Regions from separate parts of the Streptomyces sp. NPDC055966 genome, predicted to be linked through region 2. Evidence: riboswitches for the same ligand, from Rfam matches in the RefSeq annotation. Region 2 holds a riboswitch; the other holds the start of a gene.
The links. Region 2 has a riboswitch for S-adenosylmethionine ahead of ACFC8N_RS31155 (putative leader peptide). Riboswitches for the same ligand answer to the same signal wherever they lie in the genome.
Positions count from the first base shown of each region.

Region 1 (6,944 bases), on a different contig from region 2:
CGTCGAAGAACAAGAAGGACATCATCGCGTACCTGAACGCGGTCAACGGCGACAAGACGGAGAACCCGGGCGGTCTGGAGCTGGGCGGCCTCGGGCCGGTCAGTGAGGGTCTGTTCGCCTGGATCTTCGGCCTCGGCGCACTGATCGCGGTCGCCGTCTGGGTCGCCGCTCGGACCGCAAAGGCCAAGAAGTCATGAGTAGCCAAGACATTCCAGAAGAGAACCTGCCCGCTGAGCAGGAGCACGCGCACGGCGCCGTAAGCGTCGCGGACGAGGAGAACCCGTTCGCCGACCCGGGGCTGCCCCCGCACGAGCACCGGATCCAGGACATCGACGAGCGGGCCGCCAAGCGGTCCGAGCGCGTCGTCGCCCTGCTGTTCACGGTGTCGATGCTGGCCACCGTCGCCTTCATCGCCGCGTACCTGGCGATCCCGCACGACAAGTCGATCTTCGTCTTCCCGATCGGTCACCTCAGCGCGCTGAACTTCGCGCTCGGTGTGACCCTCGCGGTGGCGCTGTTCTGCATCGGCGCGGGCGCGGTCCACTGGGCCCGCACCCTGATGTCCGACGTGGAGGTCGCCGACGACCGGCACGCGATCGAGGCCTCGCCCGAGGTACGCGCGAAGGTCATGGCCGACTTCCGCCAGGGTGCCGCCGAGTCCGGCCTCGGCCGCCGCAAGCTGATCCGCAACACGATGTTCGGCGCGCTGGCCATGGTGCCGCTCTCCGGCGTCTTCCTGCTCGGCGGTCTCGGCCCGGCCCCGAAGGACAAGCTGCGGCACACCATGTGGGCCAAGGGCAAGCGCCTGGTCAACATGAACACGAACCAGCCGCTGCGCCCCGAGGACGTCGCGGTCGGCTCGCTCACCTTCGCCAAGCCCGACGGCCTGGAGGAGACCAGCGAGGACTTCCAGAACGAGATCGCCAAGGCCGCCCTGATGATCGTCCGGCTGCAGCCGGAGAACATCAAGGACAAGCGCGAGCTCGACTGGTCGCACCAGGGCGTCGTCGCGTTCTCGAAGATCTGCACCCACGTCGGCTGCCCGATCTCGCTGTACGAGCAGCAGACGCACCACGTGCTGTGCCCGTGCCACCAGTCCACCTTCGACCTCTCCGACGGTGCCCGAGTGATCTTCGGCCCCGCCGGCCACGCCCTGCCGCAGCTGCGCATCGGCGTGGACAGTGACGGTTACCTCGAAGCGCTCGGCGACTTCGAGGAGCCCGTCGGTCCTGCATTCTGGGAGCGCGGATGAGTACTGCAGCGAACGAATCCCCCCGCGCACGCGGGAAGGCCCCGGCCGGCGAGCGCGTCGCCGACTGGGCCGACGGCCGACTCGGGATCTACTCCCTGGCCAAGAGCAACATGCGCAAGATCTTCCCCGACCACTGGTCGTTCATGTTGGGCGAAGTGTGCATGTACAGCTTCATCATCATCATCCTGACGGGTGTCTATCTGACACTGTTCTTCCACCCGTCGATGAACGAGGTCGTGTACCACGGCTCGTATGTCCCGCTCCAGGGACAGCTGATGTCCGAGGCGTTCAACTCGACCCTGCACATCTCCTTCGACGTGCGCGGTGGTCTGCTCATGCGGCAGATCCACCACTGGGCCGCGCTGATCTTCCTCGCCGGCATGTTCGTGCACATGATGCGCGTGTTCTTCACCGGCGCGTTCCGCAAGCCGCGTGAGATCAACTGGCTGTTCGGCTTCCTGCTGTTCGTCCTCGGCATGTTCACCGGCTTCACCGGTTACTCGCTGCCGGACGACCTGCTCTCCGGCACCGGTGTCCGCTTCATGGAGGGCGCGATCCTGTCCGTGCCGATCGTCGGCACGTACCTGTCGATGTTCCTCTTCGGCGGCGAGTTCCCCGGTCACGACTTCGTGGCCCGGTTCTACTCGATCCACATCCTGCTGCTGCCGGGCATCATGCTCGGCCTGATGGTGGGCCACCTGATCCTGGTCTTCTACCACAAGCACACGCAGTTCGCGGGTCCCGGAAAGACCGAGAAGAACGTCGTCGGCATGCCGCTGCTGCCGGTCTACATGGCCAAGGCCGGAGGCTTCTTCTTCCTGGTCTTCGGCGTCATCGCGTTCATCGCGGCGGTCGCCCAGATCAACCCGATCTGGGCCATGGGCCCCTACCGTCCGGACCAGGTGTCCACCGGCGCCCAGCCCGACTGGTACATGGGCTTCTCCGAGGGCCTGATCCGGTTCATGCCGGGCTGGGAGATCAACCTCTGGGGTCACACGCTCGTCCTGGGTGTGTTCATCCCGCTGGTGATCTTCCCGCTGGTCCTCGTGGCGATCGCGGTCTACCCGTTCATCGAGTCCTGGGTCACCGGCGACAAGAGCGAGCACCACATCCTGGACCGCCCGCGCAACGCCCCGACCCGTACGGGTCTCGGTGTCGCCTGGATGACGCTGTACCTGACGCTGCTGGTCGGCGGCGGCAACGACCTGTGGGCCACGCACTTCCACGTGTCGATCAACGCCGTCACCTACTTCGTCCGGATCTTCTTCTTCGTCGGACCGGTCCTGGCGTTCCTCGTCACCAAGCGGATCTGCCTGGGCCTCCAGCGCCGCGACCGCGAGAAGGTGCTGCACGGTCGCGAGACCGGCATCATCAAGCGGCTGCCGCACGGTGAGTTCATCGAGGTGCACGAGCCGCTCAGCCAGGAGCAGCTGCACACGCTCACCGCGCACCACCAGTACGAGCCGGCCGCCATCGGTCCGGTGGTCGACGAGAACGGGGTCCAGCGCAAGGTCGGAACCTCGGAGAAGCTGCGGGCCAAGCTGTCCGACGCCTACTACGGCGAGGACAACCAGATCCCGAAGCCGACCGTCGACGAGTACAAGGAGATCACGAGCGGCCACGGCCACCACTGATCCCCGCGTCGCCACGCCACGCCGAAGGGCCCCGTCCGCAAGCCGGACGGGGCCCTTCGCCCTGTCCCGGGGCCGATAGGGTGGGATCGGACGACGATTTCGCAGGTACGACACTCAGGAGCGACCATGAGCGCTGTGACCCCCGCTGGAGGCGACACCGCGGCGGGCCGCTCCTGGCCCGCCCTGCTGAACGGCCTGCTGAACGGCGAGAACCTGTCCGCCGACGACACCGCCTGGGCGATGGACCGGATCATGCGCGGCGAGGCGACCGACGCCCAGATCGCCGGGTTCGCGGTGGCCCTGCGGGCCAAGGGACAGACGGTCGAGGAGATCACCGGCCTGGTCCGCACGATGTACGAGCACGCGAACGTGATCGAGGTGCCGGGCCGCACCGTCGACATCGTCGGCACCGGCGGCGACGGGGCGCGGACGGTGAACATCTCCACGATGTCCTCGCTGGTCGTCGCCGGTACGGGCGCCAAGGTGGTGAAGCACGGCAACCGCGCCGCCTCCTCCGCCTCCGGTGCCTCCGACGTCCTGGAGAAGCTGGGCGTCAACCTCGACCTCACGCCCCGGCGGGTGGCCGAGGTCGCCGAGGAGGCCGGCATCACCTTCTGCTTCGCGGTCAAGTTCCATCCGGCGCTGCGTCATGTCGGCGCCGCCCGCGGCCAGTTGGGCATCCGGACGGTGTTCAACCTGCTCGGTCCCCTCACCAACCCGGCGAAGGTGCGGTCCCAGGCGGTCGGCGTGGCCGTCGCGCGGGAGGCGCCGATCGTCGCGGGCGTGCTCGCGGAGCGCGGCAACTCCGCGCTGGTCTTCCGCGGCGACGACGGCCTGGACGAGCTGACGACGACGGCCACGTCCCATGTCTGGGTCGTGCGGGACGGCAAGGTCACCGAGGAGGTCTTCGACCCCCGCGAGGTCGGCATCGACCTCGTCCCCGTGGAGGCCCTGCGCGGCGGCGACCCGGCCCACAACGCGGAGGTGGCCCGCCGGCTGCTGGACGGCGAGCGGGGCCCGGTCCGGGACGCCGTCGTACTGAACTCGGCGGCGGCCCTCGTCGCCCTGAACCCGACGGACACCCCGCTCGCCGAGCAGCTCGCCGCCGGCATGGCCCGGGCCGTCGAGTCGATCGACTCGGGCGCGGCGAAGCGGGCGCTGGAGCGCTGGGTGGCGGCGACCAACGCATAGCGGTCGCGACGGGCGTCCCGCGATCCGGACCAGGGTTGCGGGACGACGATCAGTTGACGTAGGTTCCTGAACCAGGTCATGAGTGACAGTCATGAGGCCCCGGCCGACTGTCCGGCAACCCTCCGTCCGTGGCGGGGTGCCCCGGGTGAAGACCAGGTCGTAGGCAGCGAGGTCTACGGCAAGCGCGGACCCCTCGCACACTTCTGAGAGTGTGGGGCCAGGGGTCCTGGTCGTTCGAGGGAGCCTTCCGTGAGCAAGCGAATGCGATAGGGCCGCAGAGCCCCGCCTCCGCATCCCCTTTTCTCATCTTTCCGTACGCCGTTCCGTGGCTTCTTCGGCCTCTTCGGCTCCTTCGGCGTACGTCCTCACGGGAGTCCACCCATGTCTGTCTTCACCGCTGCCGCCGACCAGTCCGTCTGCGCCCCGCTGCCCGTTCTGGGCCGGGATGTCACCGTCCCGCTCGTGACCGGTGGCGAGGTCACCTACGCGGCGCTCGACTACGCGGCCAGCGCCCCCGCGCTCCAGCGCGTCTGGGACGACGTCGCCGCCTACGCGCCGTACTACGGCAGCGTCCACCGCGGCGCCGGCTACCTCTCGCAGCTCTCGACCGACCTGTTCGAGAACGCCCGCAGGACGGTCGCCGAGTTCCTCGGCTGCCGCGCCGACGACCAGGTGGTCTTCACCCGCTCGACCACCGACTCGCTCAACCTGCTCGCCCGTGCCCTGCCCGCCGGCTGCCAGGTCTTCGTCTTCGAGACCGAGCACCACGCCTCCCTGCTGCCCTGGCAGGACGCGCGGGTCACCTACCTCAACGCCCCGCGCACCCCGCGCCAGGCGGTCGAGACCCTGGAGCGGGCCCTCGCCGACCGCGACCCGTACGGCCCGGCCCTGGTCTGCGTCACCGGCGCCTCCAACGTCACCGGCGAGCTGTGGCCGGTGCGCGAGCTGGCCGCCGCCGCGCACGCCCACGGCGCCCGGATCGTCCTGGACGCCGCCCAGCTGGCCCCGCACCACCCGGTGGACGTGCGCGACCTGGACGTCGACTGGGTCGCCTTCTCCGGGCACAAGCTGTACGCGCCCTTCGGCTCCGGCGTCCTCGCGGGCCGCGCGGACTGGCTGCGCGCGGCCGAGCCGTACCTCGCGGGCGGCGGCGCGAGCCGCACGGTCACCCGGCGTCCGGACGGGGGAGTGGCCGTGGAGTGGCACGAGAGCGCCGCCCGGCACGAGGCGGGCTCCCCGAACGTCATCGGTGCCTACGCCGTCGCGTCGGCCTGCAAGGCGCTCACCGAGGCCGGCTGGGAGAACCTGGTGGCCCGCGAGGAGCACCTGATCGCGAAGGTCCGCGCGGGCCTGGCCGCGGTGCCGCAGGTGAAGGTGCTGTCCCTGTTCGGCGACGACGCCCCGCGCGTCGGCGTGATCTCCTTCGTGGTGGAGGGCTGGAACAGCTCCCACTTCGCCGCCGCGCTCTCCGCCGAGTACGGCATCGGCGTCCGTGACGGCCTCTTCTGCGCCCACCCGCTGGTCCGCACCCTGCTCGGCAGCGACCCCCAGACCCAGGGCGAGTGCGGCGCCCCCGAGGCGGCCCCCGGCGAGAAGTCCCTCAACGCCATCCGCGTGAGCTTCGGCGCGGGCACCCCCGACGAGCACGTCGAGCGCTTCGTGACCGCCGTGCGGGAACTGGTGACACAGGGCGCCCGGTGGACGTACCGCACGCAGGACGGCCGCTGCGTGCCGGCGGTGTGAGGGTTCGTACGCCCGTTCCGAGGCGGCTTTCAGCCGGTCAGGAGTCCAGTCCGATCGCGAAGGCCGCCTCCAGGTCGTGCTGGGAGTAGGTGCGGAACGCCACGTGGGTGTCGGTGGCCTCCACGCCGGGGATCTTGCTGATCCGGCCGGGGATGACGTCGGCCAGGTCCTCGTGCCGGCCCACCCGGACCATCGCGATCAGGTCGTACGTGCCCGTGACGGAGAAGACCTCGCTGACCGAGTCCAGCGAGGCGATCTGCTCCGCGATCTCGGGGATCCGGTCCACGCTGGTCTTGATGAGGACGATCGCGGTGATCACGGCTGGTTCTCTCCCTCGGGGGCCGGAGCTGGGGTGCACTTCACTCTAGTCCCACGCCCGTAGCGCACCCACGCGTAGAGGAAGCCCAGCCCGAACCCCACCAGGTGCGCCAGATACGCCACCCCGGGCCCCGCGGAGGCCTGGCTCGCCGCCGCCCACTGCACCGCCACCCAGAACGGCAGCACGACCCAGGCGGGGAACCGCAGCGGCACGAAGAGGAGGAACGGCAGCAGACTGGTCACCCGGGCCCGGGGGAAGAGATACAGGAACGCGCCGAGGACCGCCGAGATGGCACCCGAGGCGCCCACCAGCGACTGTGCGGAGTCGGCGTTGGCGACCGCGTACCCGAGCAGGGCCAGGTAGCCGCATCCGGCGTAGAACAGGGTGAACTCGATCCGGCCCATCCGCTCCTCCGTCATCGCCCCGAAGACGAAGAGGAACAGCATGTTGCCGAGCAGGTGCACCCAGTTGCCGTGGACGAACAGGGCCGTGGCGGGCGTGAGGATCTCGCGGGCCGGCCCGCCGAACAACTCGGCCGGCACCACGCCCCAGTGCCGGAAGTAGGCCTGCTGGGCGGCCGCGAGGGCCTCCCCGGAGCCGTAGCCGGGGGTGAACCCGGAGGCCGGGCCCAGCACGAAGATCAGGCTGCACAGCGCGATGAGCCCGTAGGTGATGGGTGCCGAGGTGCTCCGCACCGCTCTGAGAGTCCGGCCGGCCGTCGCGCTCCACTCGCTGATCATGAACACAGAGCATGACGTAACGGGATGCATGCCGACAGACCGCCTCGCCGTCGTGGACGGGCGGG
Region 1 is NZ_JBHJYK010000023.1:35,607-42,550, forward strand. It holds gene ACFC8N_RS37665 (c-type cytochrome) at 1-197, shown strand, start outside; gene ACFC8N_RS37670 (Rieske 2Fe-2S domain-containing protein) at 194-1,252, shown strand; gene ACFC8N_RS37675 (cytochrome bc complex cytochrome b subunit) at 1,249-2,886, shown strand; gene trpD (anthranilate phosphoribosyltransferase) at 3,013-4,077, shown strand; SAM riboswitch class IV at 4,152-4,268, shown strand; gene ACFC8N_RS37685 (aminotransferase class V-fold PLP-dependent enzyme) at 4,459-5,820, shown strand; gene ACFC8N_RS37690 (Lrp/AsnC ligand binding domain-containing protein) at 5,858-6,139, opposite strand; gene ACFC8N_RS37695 (rhomboid family intramembrane serine protease) at 6,136-6,879, opposite strand.
Region 1: linked by a shared signal. The riboswitch ahead of ACFC8N_RS37685 (aminotransferase class V-fold PLP-dependent enzyme) and the one ahead of ACFC8N_RS31155 (putative leader peptide) in region 2 are both predicted to bind S-adenosylmethionine.

Region 2 (6,944 bases):
CGGGCCGGAATGCGTGTGCGGCCGGCGCCCGTTCTGACTGGCATGACTGTTGGAGTAGCGCTCAACGCGACCGACGCCCGGAACCAGGTCGACGCCACCGTGCAGCTCGCCCAAGAGGCCGCGGCCGCCGGCCTGCGGTCGGCCTGGTTCGGCCAGACCTTCGGCGCGGACTCACCCCAGCTCGCCGCGATCGTCGGGCGCTCGGTGCCTTCGCTGCAGGTGGGCACCTCCGCGATCCCCGTCTTCGGCCGGCACCCGCTGCTCGTCTCCAGCCAGGCCCAGACCGCCCAGGCCGCGACCCACGGCCGCTACCACCTCGGTCTCGCCCTCGGCACCAAACTGCTGACGGAGACCGGCTTCGGCCTGCCCTTCGAACGCCCCATCGCGCGGTTGCGTGAATTCCTCACGGCACTGCGGCAGTTGACCCGGACCGGTACGGCCGACTTCCACGGTGAGCTGCTCACCGCCACCACTCCGGTACCGGCGCGCGTGCCGGGTGCGGAGGGCGGCGTCCCCGTGCTGGTCGCCGCGATGGGGCCGCAGGCGCTGCGGGTCAGCGGTGAGCTGGCGGACGGGATCCTGCCGTATCTGGTGGGACCGCGCGCCCTGGCGGACCACATCGTTCCCGCCCTGACCGCCGCGGCCGAGGCCGCCGGCCGTCCCGCGCCCCGGGTCGTGGCCCTGGTGCCCGGCGTCGTCACGGACGACGTGGACGCGGTGCGGGCGAAGGCCGTCGAGAGCCTCGCGTTCTACGAACAGATCCCGTCCTACGCACGGGTCGTCGAACTCTCCGGCGGCCAACGGGCCGGCGACCTGGCGGTGATCGGCGACGAGAAGACGGTCGCAGCCGAGGTACGGCGTTACCGCGACGCCGGGGCCACCGAGGTCGTCTTCTCCGGCACCGAGATCGCGGGAGAAGCCGACCGCCGGCGCACCTGGGCGCTCCTCGGCGAACTGGCCGGCTGAGCAGGCCCGTCGGGCCGTCGGCCCGGCAGCCGTCCCCTCCTGTGCGAGGACGAGCCTCGCGCGACCGAGAAGAGACAGGGAACCCATGACCACCGAACCGACCACAGCAGACCCCCAGGCCTTCACCGAGAACTGGCTGGACTGGTACCGCGCCCAGGAGGCCCGGCTCGCCGCGCCGCACGGGTTCCTGGCGGTCACCGGCCTGCACTGGCTCGACGACCGGCCGCGGCGCTTCCCCGACGCGCCCGGGGCGTGGCACACCGGCGCCGACGGGGTCGTCGTCACCCTCGACGACGGCGAGGAACTGGTCGTCGACGGAGCGCCGGTGCGGGGCGAACACCGCTTCGGTGTGCTTCCCGAGCGCGGCGGCGTCGACGCGGTCTGGGGAGACGCCGTCATCGAGGTCGCCAAGCGCGGCGGCAGCGACATCGTGCGCCCACGGCACCCGGACGCGCCGCTGCGCACCGCCTTCACCGGAACGCCCGCCTACTCCCCCGACCCGCGCTGGGCGGTGACAGGCCGGTACGTCCCCTTCGACGAGCCGCGGCCGACCACCGTGGGCGCCGCGGTCGAGGGCCTTGAGCACGTGTACGACGCTCCGGGCAGGGTCGAGTTCGAGCTGGACGGGCGTCAGCTGTCCCTCACCGCGTTCCCCGGACAGGGTGCCGGCCGGTTGATGGTGCTGTTCACCGACGCGACCTCCGGGGTCACCACCTACGCCGCCAACCGGGTGCTGACCGTCGAGCCGCCCGCCGCCGACGGCACGGTCGTCCTGGACTTCAACCGCGCCGCGAACCTGCCGTGCGCCTACACGGACCTGGCCACCTGCCCGCTGCCACCGGCCGAGAACCGACTGCCGGTGGCGATCGAGGCAGGTCAGAAGATTCCCCGCGAACGCGGCGGATCCTGAGCCGGGCGGCCGTAGGGCGTCCGGTGACGGCATTGACGTACGCCGAGACCGCTCCGTAGCATCGCGATCGGCATCGAGTGTCAGCGTGAAGCCCTGGCTCGCTGACCGGCAACCCTCCCAAGCGGCGGGGTGCTCCAGGTGAAAGCCCGGCGGAATCACCGACGATCCCCGCAAGCGCGTGGCCCCTTGACCGGGCCGGAGACACGGAGGAGGGCCATGCGGCGCAGCGACGACCCCCGTGCCTCCTTCGCCGTCGCGATGGTGTTCTCCCGGCTTGCGCGCCGCCGTCACATCGACCTGAAGCGCTCGACCAGCTGCTTCTGTCAGGACTGACGGGCCTTCCCGCCGCCGGTAGACGGCCGGGAGCGGCCGTCGCCGCTCCCGTCTCCGTCTGATCCCCCTCAGCGCCTGATCCCCGTTTCCGTCTGATCCCCGTTTCCGCCTGTCGGCCGGGGCCGCACGCCTGTGCGCGGCCGTGCCTCGGACGGGACCCCGTGCCTGGTGACACGAGTAGGAGAAACCCCTCCGTGACTGCACTTCCCGATGTCAGATCCTCCCGATGGACGGCGCTGGCCGCCCTTCTCACCACCAGTGTGCTGCTGACCGCGTGCGGGTCGAGCACCGCCGGCTCCGGCTCGGACAGCGGCCGGGCGAGGTCCGGCGGCACCCTGACCTTCGCGGTGGGTTCGGACGCCGGCTGCGTGGACCCCCAGCAGGTCGCCAGCAACGACACCATCTACTCGGTGCGCCAGATCGTGGACTCCCTGACGGACCAGGACCCCAGGACCGGCAAGATCGTGCCGTGGCTGGCGAAGAGCTGGGACATCAGCTCCGACGCGACCACGTTCACCTTCCACCTGAGGTCGGGCGTCACCTTCAGCGACGGGTCCGGGCTGACCGCGCAGGTGGTCAAGGACAACTTCGACGCGGTGCCGAAGCTCGGCGCGCTGGGCACGCTGGCCGAGGGCTACCTCAGCGGCGTCAGGAGCACCACGGTGGTCGACCCCCTCACCGTCAGGGTGGCCTTCAGGAAGCCCAACGCCCAGTTCTTGCAGGCCACTTCGACACACTCGCTGGGAATCGAGTCATCGGCGAGCGTGCGCAGGACACCGCAGCAGAAGTGCAGTGCCGGAGTGGTCGGCTCCGGACCCTTCACGCTGCAGCGGTACGTGCAGAACCAGTCGATCACCCTGGCCAGGCGCAGCGGGTACGCCTGGGGTTCCTCGCTGTGGAGCAAGAAGGGCGAGGCGTACCTGGACAGGCTGGTGTTCAAGGTCGTACCCGAGGCGGGGGTGCGCACCGGCAGTCTGCAGTCCGGCCAGGTGGACGCGATCGGCAGCGTCGGCAGGGCCGACGAGGCGGCGCTCGGGGGAGGCCGGGTCACGCTCCAGCGGCGGGCCAACCCCGGTGTGGTGTTCGGCCTCGGGTTCAACAACGCGCGACCGCTGCTGAAGGACGCGCGGGTACGCCGGGCGATCGTGTTCGGCATCGACAGGCAGCAGATCGCCGACACGGTGTTCCCCACCGGCACCCGGGCGGCCACCGGCATCCTCGCGCACACCACGCCCGACTACACCGGCCTCGGCCCGGATCTGGCCTTCGACGCGGCGAAGGCGAAGTCCCTGCTGGACGAGGCCGGCTGGAAGTCCGCCGGCGACGGCATCCGGACCAAGGACGGCAGGAGGCTGAGCCTGACCGTCGACTGGTTCCCCAACGCGGCCACCAACCAGCCCGCGCTGGAGCTGGTCCAGCAGCAGCTCAAGGCCATCGGCGTGGCGGTGACCCTCAAGCAGCTCCAGGTCACCCGGTTCGCCCCGACGCTCCAGTCGGGCGACTACGACGCGGCCTGGGGCAACGGCACCCGTGCCGACCCGGACATCCTGCGCAGCTCCTTCTCCACCGGGCTGGCCAACTTCTACCGCGTGCCGGCGGGAGATCTGGACACGGCGCTGTCGGCGCAGGCCACGACCACGGCCCCGGCCGAACGCGAGCAACTGGTGGCCCGGGCAGAGCAGTTGATCGTGCGGAACGCCTACTACGCGCCGGTGGTGGAGCTGCAGACCCAGCTGGGGGTCTCGAAGAGGGTGCACGACCTGGACTTCGACGCCTCCAGCCGGATCCAGCTGCACGACACCTGGATCGGCTAGCCCGTGCGCCGCTATGTGATCAAACGGCTCGCCCAGGCGGTCGGGGTGCTCTGGGCGGCCTACACGGTCTCGTTCCTGGTGCTGGACTACCTGCCGGGTGACCCGGTCACGGCGATGGCCAGTGCCGGAATGGACTCGGGACAGGTCGACCCCCGGCAGACAGCCGCCCTGCGGCACGAGTACGGCTTCGACAAGCCGGTACCGGTCCAGTACGCCGAGTACCTCGGCCGGGCGGTGCGCGGGGACTTCGGCGACTCGGTCGCGACCGGCCGGCCGGTCACCCGGGTGCTTGCCGACGCGCTGCCGCAGACCGTCCAGCTGACCGGCGTGGCGCTGCTGCTCGCGGTGGTCCTCGGCGGTGGTCTGGCGGTGGTGGCGACGTACACCGCTCGGCGATGGCTGCGGCAGCTCCTGCTGTCGCTGCCGCCGCTGGGGGTGTCCGTCCCGACGTTCTGGGTGGGGCTGCTGCTCGTCGAGGCGTTCTCCTTCCGGCTGCGCTGGTTCCCGGCGTTCGGCAACGACGGCCTGAGGGGGCTGGTGCTGCCGGCCCTGACGCTGGCGGTCCCGACCGGCGCGCAGGTCGCCCAGGTGCTTGCCAAGAGCCTGCTCACGGCGCTCGATCAGGCGTATGTGGGGACCGCGCGGGCCAAGGGCGCCGGCCGGTGGCGGGTGCATCTGCGGCACGCGCTGCGCAACGCGTCCCTGCCGGCGCTGACGGTCGTCGGTCTGCTGGTGGGGCAGCTGATCGCCGGTTCGGTGGTCGTCGAGACGGTGTTCTCCCGCGACGGCCTCGGCCGGGTGACCGCGGCCGCGGTCACGGCCCAGGACATTCCGCTGGTCCAAGGGGTGGTCTTGTTCGGGTCGCTGATCTTCGTGACGACCAACCTGGTCGTCGACCTGGTCTATCCACTGCTCGACCCGCGGGTCGTGGTGGCCTCGGGCGGAAGGGCGGGTGTCGCATGAGCCGGAGCCTTGTCGACGACGCGGTCGAGGCGGCGCCGGGACCGGCCCGCCGCGTCGGGGTGGGGCCCCGGCCGGGGCGCCGCGTGGACGTGCGTCGGCTGCTGCGCTTCGTGGTGCGCCGCCCGGGTCTGCTGCTGTCGGTGGTCGTCCTCGTGCTGGTGGTACTGGCCTCGTTCCGGCCGGGCCTGTTCACCTCGCAGGACCCGTTGAGAGGCGTGCCGTCGCAGAACTTCCGCGGCCCGAGCGGCGCCCACTGGTTCGGCACGGACGAGCTGGGCCGCGATGTGTTCTCCCGGGTGGTCCACGGCGCCCAGCTGTCCCTGAAGGCCACGCTGATCGCGGTGCTGGTCGCGTTCGTCGTCGGCGGTCTGCTCGGCGTGGTCGCCGGGTTCGTGGGCCGCTGGGTGGACGACGTGCTCATGCGCTTCGTCGACGTGCTCCTGTCCATCCCCGCGCTGTTCCTGTCCCTGGCCCTCGTCACCGCGCTGGGATACGGGACGGTGAAGGTCGCGGTCGCGGTCGGCATCGCCAGTGTCGCCGCGTTCGCCCGGGTGGCTCGCGCGGAGGTGCTCCGGGTGCGTCAGGCGGTGTTCGTCGAGGCGTCGCGGTCGTGCGGGGCCCGCTGGTACTCGGTGCTGGGCCGGCATGTGCTGCCCAATGCCGCGGGCCCGGTGATCGTCCTGGCCACCCTCGACTTCGGCTCCGCCATCCTGGCCGTGTCGGCGCTGAGCTTCCTCGGCTACGGGGCGCCCCCGCCGGCCCCGGAGTGGGGGACGTTGATCTCCGACGGCCGCAACTACCTCGCCAACGCCTGGTGGTTGAGCGCGCTGCCCGGGCTGGCGATCGCCGCGACCGTGCTGGCCGCCAACCGCATCGCCCGCGCGCTGGACGGCGAATGGTCCCGGCAGCGATGACCGAGGAACGGGAGAACCGCAGTGACCGTGAGAACCGCGCTGAACGGGAGAACGACGTGGACGGTGACGACGTGACCGCACCACTGCTGGAGATACGCGGCCTGTCCGTGTCGTACCGCACCCGGGGCGGCACGGTCGCGGCCGTCCGGGGCGTGGACCTCGACGTCCGGCCGGGGCAGGTGACGGCGGTGGTCGGTGAGTCCGGCTCCGGCAAGAGCACGACCGCCCACGCCATCACCCGGCTCCTGCCGGGCAACGGCAGCATCGCCGCCGGTACGATCCGCTTCGGCCGCCACGACCTCGCCGCACTGTCCGAGGCGGAGCTGCGTACGGTGCGCGGAGCGCGGATCGGGCTGGTCCCCCAGGACCCGGCGGTCTCGCTCAACCCGGTCAAGCGGATCGGCGAACAGGTCGCGGAGGTCCTGCGTATCCATGGTCTGGCGACCCGCCGCTCGGCCCCCGCCGAGGCGGTCGCCGTCCTGGACCGGGCCGGGCTGCCCGATGCGGCCGTCCGGGCCCGGCAGTACCCGCACGAACTCTCCGGCGGCATGCGGCAACGCGTCCTGATCGCCATCGCCGTCGCCGCCGAGCCCGAACTGATCATCGCCGACGAGCCGACCAGCGCCCTCGACGTCACCGTGCAGCGGGTCATCCTCGACCATCTCCAGCACCTCACCGAGGAGTCGGGCACCGCGGTCCTGCTCGTGACCCACGACCTCGCCGTCGCCGCCGACCGGGCCCAGCGCCTGGTGGTCATGGAGCAGGGCAGGGTGGTGGAGGCGGGACCGACCCACGACATCCTCGCCGACCCGCAGGACGAGTACACCCGCCACCTGCTGGCCGGCGCCCCGAGCATGGCCACCACCCGGCCCCGTACGGCCGTACCCGCGCCGCGGGCGGACACCGCGCCCCTGCTCGAAGCGCGCAACCTGGTCAAGGAGTTCAGGCTGCCCCGCACCGGGGACGGGCCCCGGACCCTGCGCGCGGTCGACGACGTCAGCTTCGCCCTCCACCGCGGCCGGACCCTCGCCCTGGTCGGCGAGT
Region 2 is NZ_JBHJYK010000016.1:230,477-237,420, reverse strand. It holds gene ACFC8N_RS31165 (LLM class F420-dependent oxidoreductase) at 43-966, shown strand; gene ACFC8N_RS31160 (DUF1684 domain-containing protein) at 1,052-1,876, shown strand; SAM riboswitch class IV at 1,946-2,059, shown strand; gene ACFC8N_RS31155 (putative leader peptide) at 2,093-2,209, shown strand; gene ACFC8N_RS31150 (ABC transporter substrate-binding protein) at 2,404-4,023, shown strand; gene ACFC8N_RS31145 (ABC transporter permease) at 4,027-4,986, shown strand; gene ACFC8N_RS31140 (ABC transporter permease) at 4,983-5,900, shown strand; gene ACFC8N_RS31135 (dipeptide ABC transporter ATP-binding protein) at 5,897-6,944, shown strand, end outside.